One region of the Streptomyces sp. PSU-S4-23 genome, then DNA from elsewhere that is predicted to be linked to it. Evidence: riboswitches for the same ligand, from Rfam matches in the RefSeq annotation. Region 1 holds a riboswitch; each other region holds the start of a gene.

Region 1 (2,192 bases):
ATCGAGGACTGGTGGCAGAACCACAGCTCGGTGCCGTCGTCGAGGGTGAGGATGGTGCGGTACCCGTAGGAACCGGCCCAGCCCGCCTCGGTGATGGTGCCGCTGTGGACCGCCTTGATGAGCGTGCCCGTCGGCGCGGCGAAGTCGAGTCCGGTGTGGTAGCCGGAGGACCACATGGAACCGGCGTCGCCGAAGCGGGAGGTCAGGGTGTACGAGGAGGTCGGCAGCGCGTACTGCTTGGCGAGCTCGGCCAGTCGCGCGGCCTCGGCCTTCTTCTTGGCCTCCTCGATCGCCTGCTGCTTCTCGGCCGCGGCCTTGGCCTCCGCGGCGTCCTGCGCCTTGACGGCGGCCTCGGCGGCCTTCTTCGCGGCGGCGTCCTCGGCGGCCTGTGCGGCCGCGCTGTCGATCCGGTCCTGCTGGGACTCGGCCTGCTGCAGGATCCGGGCGCGCAGTGCCTCGCCCGCGTCCGCGCTGCCCGCGGCGGCGTCGGCGGTGGTCAGGCCGGCGGAGCTGAGGGCGGTGGCGGAGCCCTTGGGGGCGCCGGAGTCCTCGCCGAGGAGTGCCTTGGCCGAGTCCGCGACCGAGGACAGGTCCGGCATGGATATCGACACCGGGGGCTTGCCGGTCTGCGCGGTGGCCATGCCGCCCGCGCCGACGGCGGCCATCACACCGACGCCCAGAACCGTGGAGCTGCGCGCGAGCCCGCCCCCGCGCTGCTTGGTGACGCGATGCCGGCCGCGTACGGGGCGGAGGGACTCCTCGGTGGGGTTCCACTCCTCCCAGGGGCCCTCGTCGGTACGGGGTGCGAAGCCGAACGTCTGAGTGCCGTTCGGAGCGAACGAGGTGCTCTGGGCAGGCCCGTTGGACGCCACGTGGGCGCACTCCTTCCTTCCTACTGGCCTACCGGGTTAGCTGACGGGTTCGGAGCAGGAAGGTCTCCTACGGGCGTCACCGGCCGTGCTGCCACGGCGGCTTCCGCCCGATTCACCCCAAGGTGGTGGTTCCCCGGCTCCCTTGCGGGATTCGGCACACGCGCACGGAGCCGCCTCTTGTGACGGCTGGGACGACCGCGCTGCGTTATCGAACGTTAATAGACGCGGGGCCCGGATTCCAAGCCGTTCCATCAGATCTCTGATGCTTTTGACCTGGACTTTCATGCCAGGAACGGGCTAAATGGGGCGACTTGGCCACGCCTCGGGGGCCCCACCGTTATTGACGGTGCATCAGTTGTTATGCGCAGGGGCGTCATCCGTTCACATGGCGTGACGACGCTGAGGGCCGGTCGGGCCGGTGCACGGCCAGCAGGGCGATGTCGTCCGTGGCGCGGCCGCCGGTGTGGCGGGCGACGTCCTCGGTGACGGCGGTCAGCAGGGCGCCCGGGCCGGTGCGGACGCGGCCGGCGAGACAGCCGACGGGATCGTAGAACCCGCCGCGCGCATCACGCGCCTCGAAGACGCCGTCGGTGCAGCACAGCAGCGTCGCCCCGGGCGGGAAGTCCCATTCCTCGGCACGGTCCGGCCGGCTGCCGAGGTCGCCGATGCCGAGCGGCAGCGCCGGCTCGTCGGGCTCGATCTCGCGCACCGTGCCGTCCGGGAGCAGCAGCAGCGGGGCCGGGTGGCCGCGGTTGACGACGCGGACGGTGTCACGGCCGTGCGGGATCTCCGCGAGGACGGCGGTGGTGAACCCCTCGAGGGCGTCCGGTCCGCCGCGCCGGACGCCCTCGCGCGACAGCGCCCGCTCCAGGCGCTGGGCCACGGCCTCCAGCGTGCACTCCTGCTCGGCGGCCTCCCGGAAGGCGCCGATGACGACGGCGACGGCGGCCACGGCCCCCATGCCCTTTCCGCGCACGTCCCCGACGACCAGCCGTACCCCGTGCGGGGAGTCCTGCACGGCGTACAGGTCCCCGCCGATGAAGGCGTCGGCCTGCGCCGCCTCGTACCGGGCCGCGATGTCGAGCCCGCCGATCCGCGCGGCGGGCTCGGGCAGCACGGCGCGCTGGGCGGCCTCGGCGATCTCGCGGGCGGAGGCGAGGCGTCTGTCGTTGCGGCGGACGAGCACGTTGAGGAGGACGGCGAGGGCGGCGACGGTCGCGACGGTGACCGCCTCGGTGATCTCGTTGACCTCCCCGAGGACGCCGAGCCCGAGGTGGACGGCGAGGATGGAGGCGACGGCGACCGCACCGGTCAGGACGG
Region 2 (2,192 bases), 3.7 Mb from region 1:
ATCATCCGCTGGCTGACCGCGGAGTACGGCGGCAAGGTGAGCGTGCGGCCCACCCTGGAGGGCGGCAAGACGGTCGCGATCGAACTTCCGTGGACCACCCGGGTCCAGTCCGTCGCGGCGGGAGGGCAGCAGGAGCCGTGACGGCCGCGGCGGCCCGGCCCGGGCCCTCAGACACAGGCGGGCCCCGCCACCCGCCCGAAGGCCCCCCGCGGCGGCACGCGGAAGGCGTGGGGCGCGGGCACCGGCCTCGCCGGTGCGGTGGGCGACCGGGACGCCGCGCAGGGTGCCCGGCCCCGGCGGCACCCCCTCCGCACCGGCTGCGGCCCGCCCGGCGGTCACCGGGAGTGTTCCGGCCCGCCCCGGTCCGCTCCCGCTCCGCGATCCCGTGGTGCCGGCAGGACCCCGCGCCCCAGCAGCCAGGGCAGGACGCGCCACAGGCCCACGCAGACGAGGAACGTCCCCGCGCCCGCGGCGATGCCGGCGGCCCGGCCGAGCGACACATCCACCACCAGGAGCACCGAGCCGGTGAGCGCCAGCATCAGTACGCCCATCCCGATCGTTGCGAGACGGGAGGAGACCCGCACGATGACGGGCTTGGCGTTCTGCTGGAAGAGCGAGCGGTGCAGCGCGGCGGGCGCCGTGAACAGGGCCGCGGCCAGCGCGGAGAGGAGCAGCGTCGTGACGTAGATGACGCGCTGGACCGTGTCCAGGGAGGGGAAACGCGGGGTGAAGGCCAGGGTCAGCAGGAACGCGAACAGGATCTGGACCCCGGTCTGGGTGACGCGCAGTTCCTGCAGCAGTTCGGCGAAATTGCGGTCGGCGCGCTCCAGGGGAGTCTCGCGCCGCGCCTGGTGGGGAGCTCGGTCGGCCATGGTGCACGAGTTCCCGTTACGGCCCTGGTCACGCCACGGCGGGGCGACGGCGCAGCGGGCCGTCGCCCCGCCGGCCGCATCAGCTCACCCGTCCGTACCAGACGCTCTTCGTCCAGATCTTCTGGAGCCTGACCACGTCCCCGGTCTTCGGGGAGTGCCAGATCTTTCCCTTCCCGGCGTAGATGCCGACGTGGTAGATGTTCCGGCCCGAGTGGAAGAACACCAGGTCTCCGGCCCTGCGGTGCGAGGACGAGACATGGTGCGTCCTGTTGTACTGCGCCGCGGCCGTGCGGGGCAGTTTCTTGCCCGCCTTCTTGTAGGCGTAGAGCGTGAGCCCGGAGCAGTCGAAGCGGCGTGGTCCGGTGGCACCCCACTTGTACGGGGCACCCTTCTTCGACGCCGCGACCCGGAGGGCCTTCGTGGCCGGTGTCATGGCGGCCGCGTCGGTGGCGACGCCGGGGACAGCGATGCCGCCGCCGACGGCGGCGAGGGTGAGGGCCGAGGCGGTGCCGGCCCGGGTCAGCAGCGACGGGACACGATTGAGCGCAGCCATGCGCAACCCTTCGTCAGCCGCCTGTGAAGGATGACCTGTCGGATTCGGACTGGCGAAGTAGCCCGGCCGCTCGCGCGGCTTCACCCCAAGGACCGTCCGGATCTCTCCGGTGGCCCGCCTTGCCGGGTCCTCCACTCCTGCCGATCCACTCCTGTCGACCGGTCGTCCGGGCGGCGGCAGGATTCGGCGTCCGCCCGGACCGCCCCGCCGCGGTGGCGGGGGCTTGTCGTCAGGAAGGGATCTTCACCTACCAGGGTCCGAAAATCACAATGGAATCGGTGATTTGTGGCGTTACTCACCACTCACTCGTTCGGGTGGACAACCCTCTTTTCGGGGGAAGTTGAGGGCATGAACCAGGCCCCGACCTGCATCGGAGTCCCGCCTTGCGCCCTGTGGGCAGCCGTGTTGTGCGACTCCTGCGGGCCTGGGGCCGGAGCCGTCTCTACTCCGGTCTGGGGTACACCATTTGGCCCGTTTGAGCCGCGCCGGACGGACGGCCGTCCGTCCGGCATGCCTGCGCAGCGGTCTGTCCGGCTCACCCTTCCGGCCCGGGGCGCGAGGCCGTTGTCCGCCGATTCCCCCGGAGGCGCCGGGGGATCGGCTCATTCCGGTCCGGGCGGCAGGGCGACGCGGCCCGTGCGGCGTTCGCCGTCGAGGACGCGCAGGGCGCGGGCGAGGGTCGGGCCGTGCAGTTCGTGCTCCCCGCGCAGGTGCATCTGCGTCAGCGCGTCGCGCAGGGCCGCGGCCTTGCCCACCAGGGCCTGGGC
Region 3 (2,192 bases), 390 kb from region 1:
GTTCGGGACGGCCGGGGAGACCCGGGTGCTGGGGCGGCCCCGGGTGCGGTTGCGGCTGACCTGTCCGGTGCCGTGCGGCCAGGTGGCCGCCCGGCTGTGCGACGTGGCACCCGACGGGGCGTCGACCCTCGTCACCCGTGGCGTCCTGGACCTGTCCGCACGCCACGGCCGCGACCGGACGGTTCCCTGGACCCCGGGTGCCACGGAGGACGTGACGGTCGAGCTGGGCGGTGTCGGGCACGTCTTCCCGCCCGGCCATCGCATCCGCCTCGCCGTGTCCTCCGTGTACTGGCCGTGGCTGTGGCCGCAACCGGGTTCGGAGGCGGGCCTCGTCCTGGACCCGGCGGGCAGCCGGCTCGAACTTCCCCTGCACACGGCGCAGTCCGGGCCGCCCATCGTGTTCGGGGAACCGGAGCACGCCCGGCCGCTGGGCATCAGCTCCCCCGCCATGCTCGACGAGCCGCGCCCGCCCCGGCTGGTGGTCCGGGACGTGGCGAAGGGCGAGTGGCGCCTCGAACTCGCCCCGTGCCGCGAGGGTGTTCTCGTGTACCCCGACGGTCTCGAGGTCACCGAGGACGCCCGGGAGACGTACACCGTCGAGGACGCGGACGCGTTGACGGCCCGGGCCCGCTCGGACCGGTCGATCCGGATGCACCGCCCGGAGACGGGATGGGACGCCAGGGTGGAGACGCACTCCGGGATCGCCTGCACGGCGGCGGAGTTCGTCGTCTCGGACGAGGTGGTCTGCAGGGACGGGGACGAGGTGGTGTTCCACCGGACATGGGAGACGAGGATTCCCCGCACGGTGACCCCCTCCACCACGCCGGTGAAATGCCCGAATTAGTGGTATTCGGACCACATTTCCTGTGAGCTTCACCACTCGGAGAGCCGATGGCGCGAGCGGATCGCGCCGAACGGATGATCGCTGACCGATTTGCCCGAATTGCTATCTGATTTCCCATATTACCAAATTCCCCAACACGGGGAGGAAGTCAGTGAAATCGGTCACCTCACCCCGACACCACTCTTTTCAGTCATGTAGCCAACTTCCCGTCCACAAAGGGCGCGTTGGCCGCTGAGCTCAAAGCGGATCAACATCGACATTGCAGAATGTCAAGGTCATTTCGACCGGACCATGACTTCTCGCTTGTTCCGGGCATCTCCCCTCGCATACCTTCCTCTCGACCCGAGCGGATCGCCGAATCCTGCCGCCGCTCGAGGGCCCATCCACCGATGACGGCAGGAGCGGGGGACCCAGGTAAGTCGCCGAGCCGGACACCGCGCCGGAACGGCTTGGGGTGAAGCCGTGCCCTCGGGACCGAGGACACGGCCGGGCACCTCCCAGCCCGAACCCGACAGCTCACCTCGCAGGCGCCGGAGAGGAAAACGACATGCCCGCTTTCGCCCTGCCCGTACGCCGTCGGAACGACCGGTCCAAGGCCACCCGCGTCCGCCGCACCCTCGCCGTCGCGGCGACCGCCGCCGCGGTGCTCGCCCTTCCCGTCGTCGGCGCGACGAGCGCCTCGGCCGCCACACCCGCCACCGGAGCGGCGACGGCCACGACCTACCGCGGCGGCAGCCTCGACGGCTGGATACGTCAGTCGCTGACCGTCATGGCGAAGAACGGGATTCCCGGTTCCTACAACGGGATCTACCGCAACGTGATGCGCGAGTCGGCGGGCAACCCGCGGGCCATCAACCTCTGGGACTCCAACGCCGCGAAGGGCATTCCGTCCAAGGGCCTCCTGCAGGTCATCGACCCGACCTTCCGCGCGTACCACGTGCCCGGCACGGCGTACGACCCCTACGACCCGGTCGCGAACATCACGGCCGCCTGCAACTACGCGGCCCACCGGTACGGCTCGATCGACAACGTCAACAGCGCCTACTGAGCCCGAACAGTCTCTCGAGGACGACGGCGATGCCGTCGTCCTCGTTGGACAGGGTGACCTCGTCGGCGACCGCCTTGAGTTCGGGGTGGGCGTTGGCCATGGCGACGCCGTGCGCGGCCCAGTCGAACATGGGGATGTCGTTGGGCATGTCGCCGAAGGCGATGGTCCGCGACGGGCTCAGGCCCAGATGCTCGGCCGCCAGCGCGAGCCCCGTCGCCTTGGTGATGCCGCACGGCTGGAGTTCGACGGTTCCGGGCCCCGACATGGTGACCGTCGCCAGGGACCCGATCGCACCGCGGG
Region 4 (2,192 bases), 1.1 Mb from region 1:
GCCCCCCGGAGAAGAGGCGGCGAACGTCACGGGACACACAGGAAAAAAGCCCCGCCCCGGTGCGTTCGGGGGAAAACGCACCGGAGCGGGGAGCCCGTGGGGCGGGGGCGGACCTCACGCGGCCTCCACTGTGGGGGCCGCGCCCGTGAGGACCCCGTCGTCCGGCTGCCGGACGGCTGTCACTTCAGGTGCAGCCGCTGGCCCGGGTAGATGAGGTCGGCGTCCTTGACGACGCCCTTGTTCAGCTGGAACAGCTTCGGCCAGCCGCCCTTGACGTCGTGCGCGGCGGCGATACCGCTGAGGGTGTCGCCCTTGACCACCGTGTACTCGCCGTCGCCCTTCGCGACCTTCGGGGCGGCGGGGGTGGCGGCGGCCTTCGGAGCGGCCGGGGCGGCCGGGCGCGCGGCCGACCGGGAGGACTGCTGCGTGGCCGGACGGGTGGCGGGCTTGGCGGCGCTCGACGAGCCGCCGCTCACCGCGCCGCTGTAGGGGGTGCTGGACAGGCCCTTGCCGCAGACCGGCCAGGCGCCCTTGCCCTGGCCCGCGAGGACCTTCTCGGCGATGGCTATCTGCTGCGCCTTGGTGGCCAGGTCGGCACGCGGGGCGTAGGCGGTGCCGCCGAACGCGGCCCACGTGGAGTTGGTGAACTGCAGGCCACCGTAGAAACCGTTGCCGGTGTTGATGGACCAGTTGCCGCCGGACTCGCACCGGGCGACGGCGTCCCACTCGGCGGCGGTGGCGGCCGAGGCGTTGCCGGCCGCGAGCAGCGGGGCGGCGATGGCGGCGCCGGTGACGCCGGCGAGCGCGATGACACGGGTGGCTTTGGACGGGCGGCGGTGCTTGCCGTTGCCGGAACACAGCATGGTTCGTTCCCCTCACCGACGCCTGCGAGGTGAGCTGTCGGGTTCGGGCCGGTTGAGTTGCCCGGCCGCGCTTGTCAGGGCGCGCGGCTTCACCCCAAGCCGTCCCCGGTCAACGTCCGGGCACGGCACTTACCTTGGGTCCCCCGCTCCTGCCTACGGCGCTTGACGCGACGACTGTTTCCGTACGGCCGCTGGCAGGATTCGGCGTGGCGGCCATGGGAGCCCGCTGAAGCGAGCGGCAAGACCGTAAGCAGTCGATCCACCGAATTTCAAAGCTGATCAGGGCGAGTGAGACCCATCTCTCACTTTCACCAAACTGGACATAGCGCACGAAGTGGGACGTGAACCACCACTCCAGCGACGGCAGTTCAGGACCGCCCCGCCGTCCCGTCGACATCGAGCGCAAGGCTCTGACCGGGGAGGATGAGGTTGGGGTCGGTGCCGACCGTCTGCTTGTTCGCGTCGTACAGCGCCGTCCACCCGCCCGTGAGGTCAAGGGAGTCGGCGATGCCCGACAGGCTGTCCCCGGGACGGACGGTGTACGAGCCGTCGTCGGCGGACAGCGGGGCGGACGAGTCGCGCGAGGCATGGCGGCCGGCCGCGTCACCGGTACGGCCGTCCAGGGCGCCCTCCTCGGCACTGTCACCGCGATGGCGGCCCGCACCGGAGTCCTCGGACTCCCCGGCACCCGAAGAGGCCCCGTTCTGATCGGACTTGTCCGAGTCATCACCGTTCGTCACACCGGCCGCCGAGTCACCGGAATCGGCTGAATCGCCGGATTCACTCGCATTCGCCTTGCTCTTACCGGAATCGGTCGTCGAGGTCGCGGAAGGGGACGAAGAGGGAGAAGAGGAAGAGGATGCCGAAGAGCCACCCGATCCGGATGATCCGGATGACTCGGACAGGCCGGAGTCGGCACCGGAGCCCGAGGCCGGACCGCCGCCGGACGCGTCGCCGGCGACCCCCGTGTCGACGTGGGCGGCGGCCGGGTCCTTGTCCAGCCCTGAGAGCAGGCCGCAGCCCGGCCACACGGAGACGCCCCGGTCGGCGAGGATCTTCTCGGCGACGGCGATCTGCTGCGAGCGGCTGGCCTGGTCGGGGCGCGGGGCGTAGTCCAGGCCGCCATAGGCGTCCCAGTCGTCCTGCGACAGCTGAAGTCCGCCGAAGCGGCCGTTGCCGGTGTCGGCGCTCCAGGATCCGCCGCTCTCGCACTCCGCGACCCGGTCCCAGGTCGTGCCGCTGGCCGCGCTCGCACCGGTGGCGCCGAGGAGCGGGATCGCGATCGCTGATCCGGTCACTCCCGCCGCGACGAGGAGAGCCGGAGCCTGA

What was found. Region 1 has a riboswitch for cyclic di-AMP ahead of ACZ79I_RS21390 (M23 family metallopeptidase). Riboswitches for the same ligand answer to the same signal wherever they lie in the genome.
Region 2: linked by a shared signal. The riboswitch ahead of ACZ79I_RS04995 (C40 family peptidase) and the one ahead of ACZ79I_RS21390 (M23 family metallopeptidase) in region 1 are both predicted to bind cyclic di-AMP.
Region 3: linked by a shared signal. The riboswitch ahead of ACZ79I_RS23125 (transglycosylase SLT domain-containing protein) and the one ahead of ACZ79I_RS21390 (M23 family metallopeptidase) in region 1 are both predicted to bind cyclic di-AMP.
Region 4: linked by a shared signal. The riboswitch ahead of ACZ79I_RS16310 (transglycosylase family protein) and the one ahead of ACZ79I_RS21390 (M23 family metallopeptidase) in region 1 are both predicted to bind cyclic di-AMP.

What each region holds. Positions count from the first base shown of each region.
Region 1 covers NZ_JBVMUU010000002.1:4,652,955-4,655,146, reverse strand. The annotation lists gene ACZ79I_RS21390 (M23 family metallopeptidase) at 1-872, opposite strand, end outside; cyclic di-AMP (ydaO/yuaA leader) riboswitch at 883-1,039, opposite strand; gene ACZ79I_RS21385 (PP2C family protein-serine/threonine phosphatase) at 1,246-2,192, opposite strand, start outside.
Region 2 covers NZ_JBVMUU010000002.1:921,990-924,181, reverse strand. The annotation lists gene ACZ79I_RS05005 (ATP-binding protein) at 1-141, shown strand, start outside; gene ACZ79I_RS05000 (DUF6328 family protein) at 336-872, opposite strand; gene ACZ79I_RS04995 (C40 family peptidase) at 952-1,425, opposite strand; cyclic di-AMP (ydaO/yuaA leader) riboswitch at 1,429-1,624, opposite strand; gene ACZ79I_RS04990 (hypothetical protein) at 2,028-2,192, opposite strand, start outside.
Region 3 covers NZ_JBVMUU010000002.1:5,045,019-5,047,210, reverse strand. The annotation lists gene ACZ79I_RS23130 (CocE/NonD family hydrolase) at 1-844, shown strand, start outside; cyclic di-AMP (ydaO/yuaA leader) riboswitch at 1,219-1,389, shown strand; gene ACZ79I_RS23125 (transglycosylase SLT domain-containing protein) at 1,392-1,892, shown strand; gene ACZ79I_RS23120 (HAD family hydrolase) at 1,876-2,192, opposite strand, start outside.
Region 4 covers NZ_JBVMUU010000002.1:3,555,011-3,557,202, forward strand. The annotation lists gene ACZ79I_RS16310 (transglycosylase family protein) at 180-863, opposite strand; cyclic di-AMP (ydaO/yuaA leader) riboswitch at 868-1,034, opposite strand; gene ACZ79I_RS16315 (LysM peptidoglycan-binding domain-containing protein) at 1,232-2,192, opposite strand, start outside.